DNA from 4 places in the Acidovorax sp. 69 genome. Region 1 is predicted to be linked to each of the others. Evidence: predicted binding sites of a transcription regulator. Region 1 holds the regulator's gene; each other region holds the start of a gene.
What was found. Region 1 encodes FNR, which switches genes on or off when oxygen is low (the NO sensors DNR and NnrR bind a similar motif). Its sites were predicted from a motif close to TTGATNNNNATCAA; they were not measured.

Region 1 (3,680 bases):
ATTCCACCCAGAACGGTGTGGCCCAGCGCTGGACGCAGTCGCAGATTTTTCGACGCGTGTTGCGTCCCCGTGTGCTGATCTATAGCGCGGTGTTGGTGGCGCTCTGCTTGGCCATGCTTGCCAGCCTGGTCACGCGCACTCCGCTGAAAGTGGACGTTGTACGAGATCGTGCCGCACTTTCGCGCATCGTGGCCGGAGGCAAGTTGGAGAACATCTACCGCCTGCAGATCATGAATGCAACCGAGGGCGAGCAGCGCTACCGTATCAGCGCTCGTGGTCTGGATGGATTGGAAGTGTCTTCAGAGGCTGAAGTGGACATTGGACCTGCCGAGTCACGCTGGGTGGCTGTGCGGCTGCAAATACCGTATGGATCCGCCACACCGGGTTCCCATGCCGTTCAATTTGATGTGGGCGCGGTCGGGGCTGCCGCTCATGTCACTGAGAAATCTGTGTTTTTGGTGCCGCGCTGAGTGGCATCCTTGTGCAAGGTCGTTTTGGCCTTGTGTTGATCGAGATTGTTGAGGAGTAAATCGCATGTCTTCAAACCCAGCCATTGGATCTACGGCAGCGGCACCTTGGTGGAAGTTCGGCCATGTCTGGCTGGTGCTTGCCGGGCCGGCCATCGTGATCGTTGCCGGCTTTGTGACCTTATGGCTCGCGGTTTCGCGGCCCGATCCGGTGATTGCCGAGGATTACTACCGCAAAGGCATCGAGATCAACAAGACGCTGGAAGCGCCAGAAAAGAGCTTGGCACCGGCCATGAAGGCCCGTAACCATGCAGCTACGCCGGTGCAAGACCAGCCGCGCTGAGTTCAGTGAACATCCGGCGCTGCCGTTGTTGGGCAGTCCGTACAAGGAGTCAGGACTGATATGTGGATGCAACGCCTAATGTGGATAGCATGGCCCGCTTTTTTAATGGCGGGAGTGCTGGAGATGCTTGTTTTTGCAATGGTCGATCCGCAGGACCTGCATTGGTTTGGGCAGCCCTTGGCGCTCTCAAGACAGGGTGTTTATACCCTGGCGTTCTTCGCGTTCTGGATCATCACGCTGGCATCCAGTGCGTTGACCACGTTGCTGGCGATGTCGCCCTTTGAGGTCAATCGTTGCCCGGTGCCTGACGGTGAGCGGCCTGACGACTGTCGCAAGACACCCTCGTGTTCGTGAGGCGCTGACGCGAGCGCCTTGGGTGTATTAGAGCCTGTTGGCTGCAGTGCGGCCGCAGCTGGTCAGGTCAGTGGCAGGCCTGCTGGCTGTTCACGATCCGCTTGAGGGCATCCGTGTCCAGGATGCGGACGTGGCGCTGCTTGACTTCCACAATGCCTTCTTCCACAAACTTTGAGAACGTGCGGCTGACCGTTTCGAGTTTGAGGCCAAGGTAGCTGCCGATTTCCTCGCGGGTCATGCGCAGCACCAATTCAGACTGGGAGAACCCGCGTGCATGCAGACGCTGCACCAGATTCAGCAGAAACGCCGCGAGACGTTCTTCAGCGCGCATGCTGCCTAGCAGCAGCATGACACCATGTTCGCGCACGATTTCGCGGCTCATGATTTTGTGCACATGGTGCTGCAAGGCCGTGACTTCGCGGGACAGCTCTTCGATGCGGTCGAATGGCATGACGCAAACTTCGGCGTCTTCCAAGGCCACGGCATCGCAGGTGTGGTGGTCGTTCACGATGCCGTCAAGGCCGATGATTTCACCCGCCATCTGAAAGCCCGTGACCTGATCGCGCCCATCCTCGGTAGCCACGCAGGTCTTGAAAAAACCGGTGCGTATGGCGTACAGTGAGGTGAAGGATTCGCCATTGCGAAACAACGTGCTGCCGCGCTTGATCTTGCGTCGAACGGCGACAACTTCATCGATGCGCTGTAACTGCTCTTCGTTCAAGCCTACGGGCATACACAGCTCTCGCAGGTTGCAGTTGGAGCAGGCGACTTTGATGGTGAGCGGGTTCATAGGCGTGAGCTAGGTTTAGGTGTCGAGCATATCGCGCCCGGTTCGGTACGGCGACAAAGCCTCAAGGGGCGGTTGAGCGACTGACATGCATCAAATTGTCGCTGGTTGGCCCATTCGTTCGCTTGATGCAGGTCAAGGACATGATCCAGAGGGTACGGCACAGTCAGGGTGTACGCAAGGATATTCCCCCATGACTGCTGTTTCGCCCGATCTCCTGCGCCGTTTTGACGTGCCAGGACCCCGCTATACCTCCTATCCGACAGCCGACCGTTTTGTCGAGGCGTTTGGGCAGGACGACTATGTTCTGGCGCTGGAGCAACGCCGTTCTGGGTCCGTGGCCAAAGCGCTTCCGCTGTCCATCTATGTGCACATTCCCTTCTGCGAGTCGCTGTGCTACTACTGCGCTTGCAACAAGATCATTACCAAGCACCACGATCGCGCAGATGTCTATTTGCGCTACCTGAGCCGCGAGATTGATCTGCACACTGCGCACTGTGGTGTTGGGCAGGTGGTGAGTCAGCTGCATCTGGGTGGAGGCACGCCGACGTTTTTGTCCGACGCGGGACTGCGCGAACTCATGTCCATGCTCAAGCGCAGTTTCACCCTTGCGCCTGGGGGGGAATACTCCATTGAGGTGGATCCTCGCACCGTCAATGCGGATCGGTTGGCACTGTTGGCTGAGCTGGGGTTTAACAGACTTAGTTTTGGTGTGCAGGATTTTGACGCCGAAGTGCAAAAGGCCGTACACCGTATACAACCTGCCGAGCAGGTGTTTGCGTTGGTGGAGTCTGCGCGCTCGTTGGGTTTCGACTCAGTGAATGTGGACCTGATTTACGGTTTGTCGCGCCAGACCCCCGAGTCGTTTGACCGGACGTTGGCGCAGGTGGTCCAGTTGCGGCCAGATCGCATTGCGTTGTATGCCTACGCGCACCTTCCTGAGCGTTTCAAGCCCCAACGGCGCATCATTTCTGCCGAGCTGCCGACGGCATCAAGCAAGCTTTCCATGCTCTCGCGGTCGCTGGATGCTTTCATGGACGCCGGGTACGTGTATGTGGGCATGGACCACTTCGCTCTTCCCTCAGATGCCCTGGCCGTGGCCAAGCGGCAGGGGCGCCTGCATCGGAATTTTCAGGGCTACAGCACACAACCGGACTGTGATTTGATCGGGCTCGGGGTTTCTGCGATTGGGCGAGTAGGTGCCACCTACAGCCAGAATTCCAAGACGTTGGAAGAGTACTACGACTTCCTTGACCAGGGGCGTCTTCCTGTCGTACGCGGTTTGGCGCTGACGCGCGATGACTTGGTGCGCCGCGCGGCCATCATGGCCTTGATGTGCCAGGGCGAGCTGTTGTATGAGTCCATGGAGCAGGCTTGGCTGATCGACTTCCGGCAGTATTTTGCGGCAGAGATTGCCCAGCTGGAAGGCATGGCGGAGCAGGGCCTGGTACGTGTGGGGCCTGAAGGCATTGAGGTTACGGCCATGGGATGGTTCTTCGTGCGTGGTATCGCTATGGTGTTTGACCGCTACCTGCAGGCAGATCGCAACCGCGCCCGGTTTTCGCGCATCATCTAGTCTCTATGCTCGCAACGGTTGCCTCGACTGCCTTGCTCATGGGGCTCGCTGGCGGGTCCCATTGCCTCGCCATGTGTTCAGCTCCCTGCGGTGCTTTGGTAGGGCAGGCGGCTTCCAGCCAGGCGGTGGCGGGCAGATCCGAGCCAGTAGTCT
Region 2 (3,680 bases), 460 kb from region 1:
ACCCGGCGGCGGCACCGACATCCTCTCGCGCCTGGTGGCCACCAAGCTCACCGAAACCGCCAAGTGGACCGTGGTGGCCGACAACAAGGCCGGTGCGGGCGGCACCATCGGCATTGGCGAGGCTGTCAAGGCCGCGCCCATGGGCTACGACATCGTGATGGGCCAGAAGGACAACCTCGTGATCGGCCCCTGGCTCTACAAGAACCTGCCTTGGGACCCCACCAAGGACCTGACCGCCGTGGCCCATGTGGCCTACACGCCCGTGGTCATTGCCACCAGCGCCAACTCCAAATTCAAAACCCTGGCCGATGTGGTGGCCGCCGCCAAGGCAGCACCCGGCACCATCACCTATGGCTCGCCCGGCAACGGCACCTCCATCCACCTGGCGGGTGATCTGTTCGAGAAGGCGGCCGGTGTGAAGCTGAGCCACATTCCCTACAAAGGCTCGAACCCCGCGATGATGGATGCCCTGGCCGGCAATGTGGACCTGCTCATGTCCTCGGTGCCCTCGGCCATGGGCCAGATCAAGTCGGGCAAGCTGCGCCCCCTGGCCGTGACCTCGGCCAAACGCAGCTCATCGATGCCCGATGTGCCTACCGTGGCCGAATCCGGTTTCAAGGACTTTGACGTGAGCACCTGGTACGGCGTGTTCGCCCCCGCAGGCACCCCTGCCGCCGTGGTGAACACCCTCAACGCCGAAATCAACAAGCTGCTGGCCACGGCCGACATGAAGGCCGCCATCCACGCCCAGGGCGCCGAGCCTGAAGCCCTGTCGGCCGCCCAGTTCAACACCCTGCTCAAAGCCGACTACGCCAAGTGGAAGGGCATTGTGGAAGCCTCGGGCGCAAAGATTGAGTAGCCCCCTGAGTCGCCTGCGGCGCCTTCCCCCAAGGGGGACGCACCCGGTGGCCTGGCAGAGCCAGATCCACGGGTGCACTGGCGGGGGGCGTGCCTGTTCCACGAACGGTGGGGTGGGTTGCCGGTGATGCGCGACATCATCGAGAACTGAAATGAAAAACGGCTCCTTTCGGAGCCGTTTTTCATGGGGAAAAGGACGCTCAGTCCCTCACCACCAGCACAGGGATGTGCACCACGCCCAACACGCGCTGGGTGACGCTGCCCAGCACCAGCTTTTCGAGGCCCCGGCGGCCGTGCGAGCCCATCACGATGAGATCAGCCCCAGTGCTTTCGAGTGCCCGCAAAATGCCGTCATGCACCGCATGGCCTTCGCCCACCACGCCGGTCACGTCCACACCCGCTTCTGCCATGGCCTTTTTGGTGGCATCCAGCGCAGCGTTGGCTTCTGCGGTGGCGGCGCTGATGTACTGCGCCTGACCGTAGGCGAAATCAGCGCCCACACCCGTGAAAGGATAGGGGTCGATCACATACACCGCTGTCACGGTGCTGCCAAAGGTCTTGGCAAGGCCTGCGGCCTTGGACACGGCCAGCATCGAGGTCTTGGAGCCATCGACGGGAACCAGAATGTGCTTGAACATGGTGCTTCTCCTTGGATTAGTAAGTCAGGTGTTGAACCAAGCTTGTGACCTGGCCATGGGCCTCAGTGTGAACGCCCACCATACCGCGCATCTTGATTCGCATCAAATTGGATGCACTCAGGCACCCGCGCTCAGGTGGGGCTGTGCCCCACCACATCAGCGCCCTGGAAGTTACCGCGTCGGCAGGTCACCACCAGGGTGTCACGATACCCACCCTCGGCCACGGGCTGGATGGGCGTGGACTCGTGGATCATGCGTGCATCGTCCAGCAGCAACAGCGACCACGGCTCGGTGAGCGTGAAACGCAGGCCGTTGGGGCCGGAAGCCTCGAACACGCGCGTCTCGCCGCCCTTGACGCCCTCTCGCCCCACCAAAAATACCGCCACCAGATCAACGCCATCGCGGTGCGCTCCTTCGGGTGTCGGGCGTCCGATGCCATCGGTGGTGTCGATGCGGAACTGGTGGGCTTCCACAAACCAGGACGCAGGTGCGTCGGGGCCCGCAAAAACAGCGTCGGACACCCTTGCCAGGGCCACGAGCAACTGCTGCCACACGGGTTTGGCCACGGTGGCGGGCTCCATGGGCGCAAACCAGCGCTCCATGCCACCGTGCAATGCGTTGTACTCCACGGGCTGCCAATGCGCCCTGTGCGGCGCCTGCTGCATCTGCCCACCCTGCACCACAAAGCAGGCATGGCGACGGCGGCGATAGCGGCCACCGTCTTTCAGAAAATCGTCCGGCGGCAACGTGGCCCAATCGCCATTCAGGCCCATCAGCGCTGACAGATCACAACCCAACCACTGGGCCACGGCCGCCGGGGAGAGCACAGCGTAGCCGCCCTCGCGCAACTGGCTGGAGACGTCGGAAGGGACGGTGAACGGAGGGGAAAAGGTGACTTGGGCCATAGGAGCCCGAGCTTAACCGCTGGCCCCACCCCCACGCCTTCCCACGCGCTCCCAAACCTCAATCAGCCCCGAGGTCAGTCCCGGTGGCCGTGACCATTGCCCTTGCCACGGCCTTCGCCTCTGTCGCCCCGGTCATCCCCTCTGCCATTCCCACGCCCGTGGTCGCGGTCATGCTTGCCGCCGCCATGACGACGATCGTCATCCCAGCGATGGTCATCCCGGCCCCTGGGGCCCTGGTAGGCGTTGCCACGGCGCGGTGGTGGCTCTTGCACAAAATACACGGGCTGATTACAGGCGTTGTAGCGGGAGCAATGCTTGCCCCAGTTCTTGGCGTGACCCGGTGGCACATACAGGTAAATGGGTGCACGCGGCACAACCACCGCAGGGCGGTGAATGATGACGGGCTCGGCGTAGAGCAATGGCGGCGGTGGCGCATTGCCGATGTTGATGCGGCCATACACGCCGGGAGCCAGTTCGCCCCCTACGGTGGCGTTGACGTAGGCCTGCGCATAGGCACCGCCAGCGGCGGCAAGCAGCAACGTGGCAGCTGCCCCGGAAACAAAAAGGCGAATCGTGGTGATGGTCGTGTTTTTCATGGAGACTCCTGATGACTTGCCCACCGAATGCACAAAGGACATGCGAATGCCGGTGGGCCGGCCCGTCTTTGAACAAAGCCTGTCGTAGCTTAACTGGGCGGGTGCAGAAATAATGTCAGCCAATGGCGACAGATACTTCCCCTCCGATCCAGGCATTTCGAGTCATTCTACAAACCCATGACTGTTGATGCGCTTGATATTCATGCCTCTTAAGCTATCATAAAAATAGCAAAACCATCTCCACCGAACGAACACCCCCTGCGATTCATCGCTCCACAAGCCCGTTTCAGCGCGAAGATCATGATGCCCCTGCCGCAGCGGCCGTTGCCACAGCGTGCAGTGCGGCAGCGGGGCCGGGGCGCCCGAACAGGTAGCCCTGCCAGGTGTGGCAGCCCAGGCTGGCCAGCATGTCGCGCTGCTCCAGGGTTTCCACACCTTCAGCGATCACGCCCAGATCCATGCTTTGCGCAAGAGTCACGATGGTGCGGGCGATGCTGGCGTCATTGGCGTCGGTGAGCAGGTCGCGCACAAAACTCTGGTCGATCTTGAGCTGGTCCAGTGGCAGCCGCTTGAGGTAGCTCAGGCTGGAATACCCGGTACCAAAGTCGTCCAGCGAAAAACCCAGGCCCGCTGCACGCAATGTGGCCATGCGCTCAATCGTGTCTTCCACATCGTCGAGCAAC
Region 3 (3,680 bases), 210 kb from region 1:
AACCTGCGCCGCATCCAGGGCATGGCGGGGGCCACAGGAGGCGAGAACGCCACAGGGACAGCCCAACGCAGCGCCGGCCCCTCGGGCAGCTACGGTGGCAAGGTGGCGGCCAAGGTCAAGCCCAACATCGTGTACCCCGATGCGATCTCGGGCAACCCACGTGCGGAGGTGGAGGTGCGCCTCTCACCCGACGGCACCATCGTGGGCAAGCGCCTTGTGCAGTCAAGCGGCAACAAGTCCTGGGACGACGCTGTACTGCGCGCCCTGGACAAAACCGAGACCCTGCCGCGCGATGTGGATGGGCGCGTGCCGTCTTCACTGACCATCGGCTTCAGGCCACAGGACTGATCCCCAAAAACAAAGCGCCCGGCAATACCGGGCGCTTGTTTTTTAGTCTTTTTGGCCTCTAGCGCTTGAGAAACATGCGCAAGCAGCTATTGATTAAGTAGCAAAACCCAACCATGCTTACCGATCACGCCGCTCCATGCGGCGGTTCAGGTTCAGCGCACCCAGTGTGCAGGCGACGCCGGACAACAGGTACACCGTTACCGCCAGCAACCCGAACTGGGACGACAGGTACAGGGCCACCAGGGGCGCAAACGCGGCACCGATGATCCACGCCAGGTCGGCCGACAGGGCGGCGCCTGTGTAGCGGTATTGGGGCGAGAAATTGGCCGTCACCGTGCCAGATGCCTGGCCATACGACAGGCCCAGCAGCACAAAACCCAGCAGCAGGAACATGGTGCTGCCCACTTCGCCGGAGTTAAGCAGCACCGGTGCCATGAAGCTGAACAACCCGATCAGCACCGCCATACCACCCAGCAGCTTGCGGCGTCCCAAATGGTCTGACAGCCAGCCGGACACCATGATAGCGCCCGCCGCCAGGAAGGCCCCCACAATCTGTACGCCCAGAACCTGCGTCACGGGTTGGTCTGAATACAAAGTGATCCACGACAGCGGAAACACAGTGACGAGGTGAAACAGCGCAAAGCTCGCCAAAGCCGCAAATGCGCCCAGCAGCACATTGCTGCCTTCGTCCCGCACCACGCGGCTGACCGGCACCGGTTGCAGTTCACGGTCCTGCAGCAACTCGGAATACGACTGCCCCACCACCAGCCTCAGGCGGGCGAAAAGCGCCACCACATTCACGGCAAAAGCCACGAAGAAGGGGTAACGCCAGCCCCAGGCCAGAAACTCCTGCACCGTGAGGCTGCTGTACAGATAAGCAAACAGGCTCGCTGCCAACACAAAACCGACCGGTGCGCCCAACTGGCCGATCATGGCGTACCAGCCTCGGCGATCTTTGGGGGCCGACATGGCCAACAGCGACGGCAACCCGTCCCACGACCCGCCCAATGCCAGCCCCTGCCCGATGCGCAGAATCAGCAGCGCCACCACTGCGGTCAGGCCCACGTCCTTGTAGCTGGGCAAAAAGGCCATTCCCACCGTGCACACACCCAGCAAGAAGAGCGCAATCGTCAGCTTGGTGCCACGCCCCCAGCTGCGCTGAATGGCCATGGACACGGCAGTGCCCACGGGCCGGACCACGAAGGCCACGGCCAGCAGCGCAAATGACATCAGCGTTCCATCCAGGCGCGACAGGAACGGAAACAGGAGAGACGGGAAGACGAGAACACAGGCGATCCCGAAAACGAAGAAGTCGAAATACTCGGACGAGCGTCCGATGATCACACCCACAGCGATTTCGCTGGGGGTCACATCTTCATGCGTGTCAGCCCGCGAGAGAGAGGCGGGGCTTTCTTCAAAACCGACCGCAGGGTAAGTGGCAGAGGCGGGGCTGCTCATGAACAGGGCTCCTTGTCGTTGTGTAGATAAGACAACTTCGTTCTACACGCAAGTGCACGCGGCGACAAGTGCGCTTTCACTAGGTCGATGGCAGGACAAACCCTGCTTTTCCCCTGAATTGCACCCCTTCAGGGCATTCCTCTTTGACCTTGGACAAAATGTCCAATGGACAAAAAAGCTAGCCATATTACATTCTCTGGCATTCTGTTATTCGCGTTTACCCTCGACCAAACGCTCTGCTTGCGCTCTCCACATGCTCAAACTCCCCCACTTCCGCGGGCCCACCTGGCTGGCCGCTATCGCCGCCCTGGGCAGCCTTGCCGGCTGTAGCAAGGCTGTCGTACTCAACCCGGCCGGTGACATTGCCGCCCAACAGGGCCAGATGGTCATCACCGCCACGCTGTTGATGCTCATCATCATCGTGCCGGTGATCGCCCTCACCCTGTTCTTCGCCTGGAAGTACCGCCAGTCGAACACCGCCAACACCGAGGCCGACTACGACCCCGAGTGGCACCACTCCACCACCCTGGAGCTGGTGATCTGGACGGTGCCACTGCTCATCATCATTGCCCTGGGTGCCCTGACCTGGATCGGCACCCACAAGCTCGACCCCTACCGTCCCCTGGACCGCATCGACGCCCAGCGCCCCCTGGACGCCAACGTCAAGCCCCTGGAGGTGCAGGTGGTGGCGATGGACTGGAAGTGGCTGTTCTTCTACCCAGAGCAAGGCATTGCCACGGTGAACGAACTGGCAGCACCAGTGGACCGCCCCATCCTGTTCAAGCTCACTGCCACATCCACGATGAACGCGTTCTACGTGCCCGACCTGGCCGGCATGATCTACGCCATGCCCGGCATGCAGACCGAGCTGAACGCCGTGATCAACAAGCCTGGCGTGTTCAATGGCATGTCGTCGCACTACAGCGGCGCGGGCTTCTCGGGCATGACGTTCAAGTTCCACGGCCTGAGCAACGCGGACTTTGCCCAGTGGGTTCAAAAAGCCAAGACCGAGGGCAAGCCCCTGAACAAGGGCTCCTACCTGAACCTCGTCAAGCCCAGCGAACGTGATCCCGTGCAGCGCTTTGCGTCGGTGGAAGAGGGCCTGTACGACAAGGTGCTCAACCGCTGCGTGGAAGACGGAAAGATGTGCATGCACCACATGATGGCCATCGACGCCCAGGGCGGCGACGCCTATGTGCGCGCTGCGGGCCTGAACCTGCCACAGGACGTGTGCAACGCACAAAACGCAGCCCAAGTGGTGGCAGCGCTTGAAACCCGTAACGCACCGGCACCAACCTCCGGCGCCAGCATCCGCCAATGAGCCTCGCTATGACCTCCGAAAACGTAACTCCCGCCCACTGGGCGCTGGGCCGCCTGAGCTGGGACGTTGTGCCCATGGCACATGAGCCCATCGTGCTGTGGACCTTCATCGCCGTCGTGCTGGGCGGTCTTGCTGTTGTCGCTGGCATCACCAAGTTCCGCCTGTGGGGCCCCTTGTGGCGCGACTGGATCTGCAGCATTGACCACAAAAAGATCGGGATCATGTACATGATCCTGGGCATCGTGATGCTGCTGCGTGGCTTTGCCGACGCTGCCATGATGCGGCTGCAGCAGGCCATGGCCTTTGGCGACAACATGGGTTACCTGCCGCCGCACCACTACGACCAGATCTTCACCGCCCACGGCGTGATCATGATTTTCTTCGTGGCCATGCCTCTGGTCACCGGGCTGATGAACTACCTGGTGCCGCTGCAAATCGGCGCGCGCGATGTGTCCTTCCCGTTCCTGAACAACTTCAGCTTCTGGATGACCACGGCCGGCGCGGTGCTGGTGATGGTGTCGCTGTTCCTGGGTGAGTTCTCCACCTCAGGCTG
Region 4 (3,680 bases), 310 kb from region 1:
CTGGGTGGCAGACGTCTCCGGCGCCATTGCCTTTACCAAGCAGGCGGCGGACTTCGCCCTGATTCCCAAGACACCGCTCATCGGCCACGCGCTGCTGTCGAACTTCGTGGTCAATGCCACCGGTCAGTCCTTGACCAACGTGCCCGGCAACGTGGGTTACACGCCAGACATTGACACGCCCCAGAGCAAGGCGTTCGCTGCCGCGTTCAAAACCAAGCACAACCGGCTGCCGTCCGACACCGAAGGCCAGGCCTACAACGGTGCCATGGTGTTGTTCCAGGGTGTCACGCTGGCCAAGAGCGTGCAGCCCGAAGCCGTGACCAAGGCACTGCGCGGAGCCACGGTGGACACGCTGTATGGCAAGGCGACCATCCGCCCTGCGGACAACCAGCTGCTGATTCCCAACTACGTGGCACGCGTCAAGATGGCGGACGGCACGCTGCGCCCGGTGATCGAACAGAGCTACCCCGCCAGCATCACACCGCCGGCATCGCCGCTGTGCAAGATGTGATCGTGGCCCAGGCCGGGCCGACCCCATAATCGGCGCTCCTATCCTTTCGGAGCCCTCTTATGGCCGGTGCCAGCCTTCTGACTCTGCTCGACGATATCGCCACCATCCTCGACGATGTGGCCTTGATGACGAAAGTGGCCGCCAAAAAGAGCGCGGCCATGGCCGACGATGTGTCTGTCATGACCAAGGTGGCTGCGCAGAAGACGGCTGGCGTACTGGGCGATGACCTGGCACTCAACGCCCAGCAAGTCACCGGGGTGCGCGCCGAGCGCGAGATTCCTGTGGTCTGGGCAGTGGCCAAGGGCTCGTTCATCAACAAGGTGATCCTAGTGCCCGCGGCGCTGCTGATCAGTGCCTTTGCGCCCTGGGCAGTCACGCCGCTGTTGATGATTGGCGGTGCTTTTCTGTGTTTTGAGGGCTTTGAGAAGGTGGCGCACAAGTTGTTGCATGCGCAACACGAAGATGAGGCCGAACACGAAAGCCATGCCAAGGCCAACGCCAACCCGGCGGTGGATCTGGTGGCCTTCGAAAACGACAAGATCAAGGGCGCTGTGCGCACCGACTTCATCCTGTCGGCTGAAATCATCGCCATCACCCTGGGTACCGTGGCCGCTGCGCCCTTTGTGCAGCAGCTGACCGTGCTGTCGGGCATCGCGATCATCATGACCATCGGTGTGTATGGGCTGGTAGCGGGCATCGTCAAGCTCGACGACTTGGGCCTGTGGCTCAACAACAAGGCCAGCAGCGCAGCGCGCGCTCTGGGCTCTGGCATCCTGCGTGCGGCACCCTGGCTGATGAAGGGCCTCTCTATTGCGGGCACTGCGGCGATGTTTCTGGTGGGCGGCGGCATTCTGGTGCACGGCGTACCTGTGTTGCACCATGCGGTTGAGGCTGCGGGCGCGGCGGCGGCGCAATGGCCCGTGGGCGGGCTGTGGGCGGTGCTGGTGCCCAACCTGATCAATGCCGTGGTGGGGATTGTGGCCGGTGGCCTGGTGCTCGTGGGGGTTACGCTGGTACAGCGTCTGCGCGGCAAGTCCACAGATCAATAGTGGGTACTCCTTGATGTATGTCTAAGGGTTAGTACGGAGGCCTTGATGTAAGGCAAGGCCGGGTGGGGGCTGCAGCGGTTCAATGCATGCACGGGGGTCGTCCCCGTCCAACCGATGCGAAATACCATGAAAAAAAACCTGCTGGCTGTCGCCGTTCTCTGTGCCCTGTCTTCTGGCGCTGCCTTCGCGCAACAGGCTGAAGGCCCCTGGATGGTCCGTGCACGCGTGGTGCACCTGGACAGCGCCAACAAGGACAGCACGCCCCTGGGCCTGTCGGTCAACGACAAGACCATCCCTGAAGTGGATGTCACGTACTTTTTCAACAAGAACGTTGCGGCCGAACTGATTCTCACCGTGCCCCAAAAGCACACCCTCAGCGCTGCCGGCACTGCCATCGGTACGCTCAAGCACCTGCCACCCACACTGTTGCTGCAATACCACTTTGAAGCCGCCGGCTTCAAGCCCTATGTGGGCGCGGGTTTGAACTACACGCGTTTCTCCAGCGTGAACCTGCCCGCTGGCGTGGACATTGACCGCAACAGCTTCGGCCCCGCGCTGCAAGTGGGTGTGGACATCCCGCTGGCCAAGAACCTGTACCTCAACTTCGACGTGAAGAAGGTTTTCATCAAGACCGACGTGAGCGCAGGTGGTGCCAAGCTGGGCACCTTCAAGGTAGACCCCGTTCTGGTGGGCGTGGGTCTGGGCTGGCGCTTCTAAGGAGGGTGGGGGCCATATGGCCCCCACATTCCTGACAGCGAGAGTTCTCCAAGGGAAAAAGGGCTGGCGCACAGGCGCCAGCCCTTTTTTTGTGGGTGGGGAAATGACCTACACACAGGCATTGGTGAGGCAACGCACAATGGAACATTGGTATGGGGGGCGTGCATGGTGCGCGCGCCCCTGGTGCCTCTGCCTTTGTTGACTACCCGGCGGCGCTGCCGCACCCAACGTTTCCCTGAATCATGCTCATGCCTCGCCACGCCGACATCACGCACGGTCTGACCCAGCGGCCCGCGCGCATCTCTCCCAAATACTTCTACGACCAGCACGGCTCTCAGCTCTTTGAGGCCATTACACGGCTGCCAGAGTATTACCCCACGCGTACCGAAGTGGGGTTGATGCAGGCGCATGCGGCCAGCATTGCGGGCGCGGTGGGCCCTGGCCGCACCCTGATCGAACTGGGCGCGGGCAACTGCCAGAAGGCCCGCACCCTGTGCCGTCTGGTGCAGCCGGCCTGTTTTGTGGGGGTTGATATCTCGGCAGACTTTCTGGAGGCGGCCGTGCAGGGGCTTCGTGATGACTTCCCTGCGCTGGACGCACGCGCCGTGGGTGGCGACATGACCCTGGGCGTGGCGCTGCCCAATGACATTCCCCGCACCGGACGGCTGGTGTTTTACCCGGGCTCCTCCATCGGCAACTTCGATCCGCCGCATGCGCTGGAGCTGCTAACCCATATGCGTGAGCTGATTGAGGACGACGGCGGGTTGCTCATCGGTATCGATCTGCCCAAGGATGTGGCGGTGCTGGAGGCTGCGTACGACGATGCTGCCGGTGTAACGGCGGAGTTCAACCGCAACGTGCTGCGCCATGTGAACCGCTTGATCGGCAGCGACTTCGACCTAGAACAGTGGCAGCACCGGGCGTTCTTCAATACCGAGGCGTCGCGCATTGAAATGCACCTGGAGGCCGTGTCCGATACCGAGGTGCGCTGGCCCGGCGGCGGTCGAAGGTTTGACCAGGGGGAGCGCATCCACACTGAAAACAGCTACAAATACCCATTGCCCGTGTTCACCGACATGCTGGCGCGTGCAGGTTTCGCGCAGGCCCAGGCATGGACGGACGAGCGGGGATGGTTTGCGGTGGTGCATGCCCGCCCCTAACGGTTTTCTCAAATGACCATGACCTCCTGCGCGCTGCCATTCCGCTATGTCGACGTGCGCAACCGTTCGGTGGCTTTGGCTGCCCCCCTTTCTGCCGAGGACTGTGGCGCGCAGTCCATGCCGGACGCCAGTCCCACCAAATGGCACCTGGCCCACACCACCTGGTTTTTTGAAACCTTTGTGCTCGAATCTCATGAGCCGGGGTTTGCACCGTTTGCGCCCGCGTTCCGGGTGCTGTTCAAC

Region 2: CLU85_RS12950 (universal stress protein) is a predicted target of FNR. The motif match lies at 1,589-1,602, and genes of this name have one in related genera.
Region 3: cyoA (ubiquinol oxidase subunit II) is a predicted target of FNR. The motif match lies at 1,950-1,963, and genes of this name have one in related genera.
Region 4: CLU85_RS13665 (OmpW family protein) is a predicted target of FNR. The motif match lies at 1,603-1,616, and genes of this name have one in related genera.

Annotation. Positions count from the first base shown of each region.
Region 1 covers NZ_PGEP01000001.1:3,294,212-3,297,891, reverse strand. Annotated here, with positions in the region: gene ccoG (cytochrome c oxidase accessory protein CcoG) at 1-470, shown strand, start outside; gene CLU85_RS15080 (FixH family protein) at 535-810, shown strand; gene CLU85_RS15075 (hypothetical protein) at 871-1,164, shown strand; gene fnr (fumarate/nitrate reduction transcriptional regulator Fnr) at 1,232-1,954, opposite strand; gene hemN (oxygen-independent coproporphyrinogen III oxidase) at 2,145-3,527, shown strand; gene CLU85_RS15060 (sulfite exporter TauE/SafE family protein) at 3,533-3,680, shown strand, end outside.
Region 2 covers NZ_PGEP01000001.1:2,834,907-2,838,586, forward strand. Annotated here, with positions in the region: gene CLU85_RS12945 (tripartite tricarboxylate transporter substrate binding protein) at 1-859, shown strand, start outside; gene CLU85_RS12950 (universal stress protein) at 1,059-1,496, opposite strand; gene CLU85_RS12955 (2OG-Fe dioxygenase family protein) at 1,628-2,401, opposite strand; gene CLU85_RS12960 (hypothetical protein) at 2,476-2,997, opposite strand; gene CLU85_RS23560 (EAL domain-containing protein) at 3,296-3,680, opposite strand, start outside.
Region 3 covers NZ_PGEP01000001.1:3,508,261-3,511,940, forward strand. Annotated here, with positions in the region: gene tolA (cell envelope integrity protein TolA) at 1-348, shown strand, start outside; gene CLU85_RS16105 (MFS transporter) at 466-1,806, opposite strand; gene cyoA (ubiquinol oxidase subunit II) at 2,060-3,127, shown strand; gene cyoB (cytochrome o ubiquinol oxidase subunit I) at 3,136-3,680, shown strand, end outside.
Region 4 covers NZ_PGEP01000001.1:2,984,983-2,988,662, reverse strand. Annotated here, with positions in the region: partial or broken gene CLU85_RS13675 (ABC transporter substrate-binding protein) at 1-511, shown strand, start outside; gene CLU85_RS13670 (DUF808 domain-containing protein) at 571-1,560, shown strand; gene CLU85_RS13665 (OmpW family protein) at 1,687-2,277, shown strand; gene egtD (L-histidine N(alpha)-methyltransferase) at 2,520-3,437, shown strand; gene egtB (ergothioneine biosynthesis protein EgtB) at 3,450-3,680, shown strand, end outside.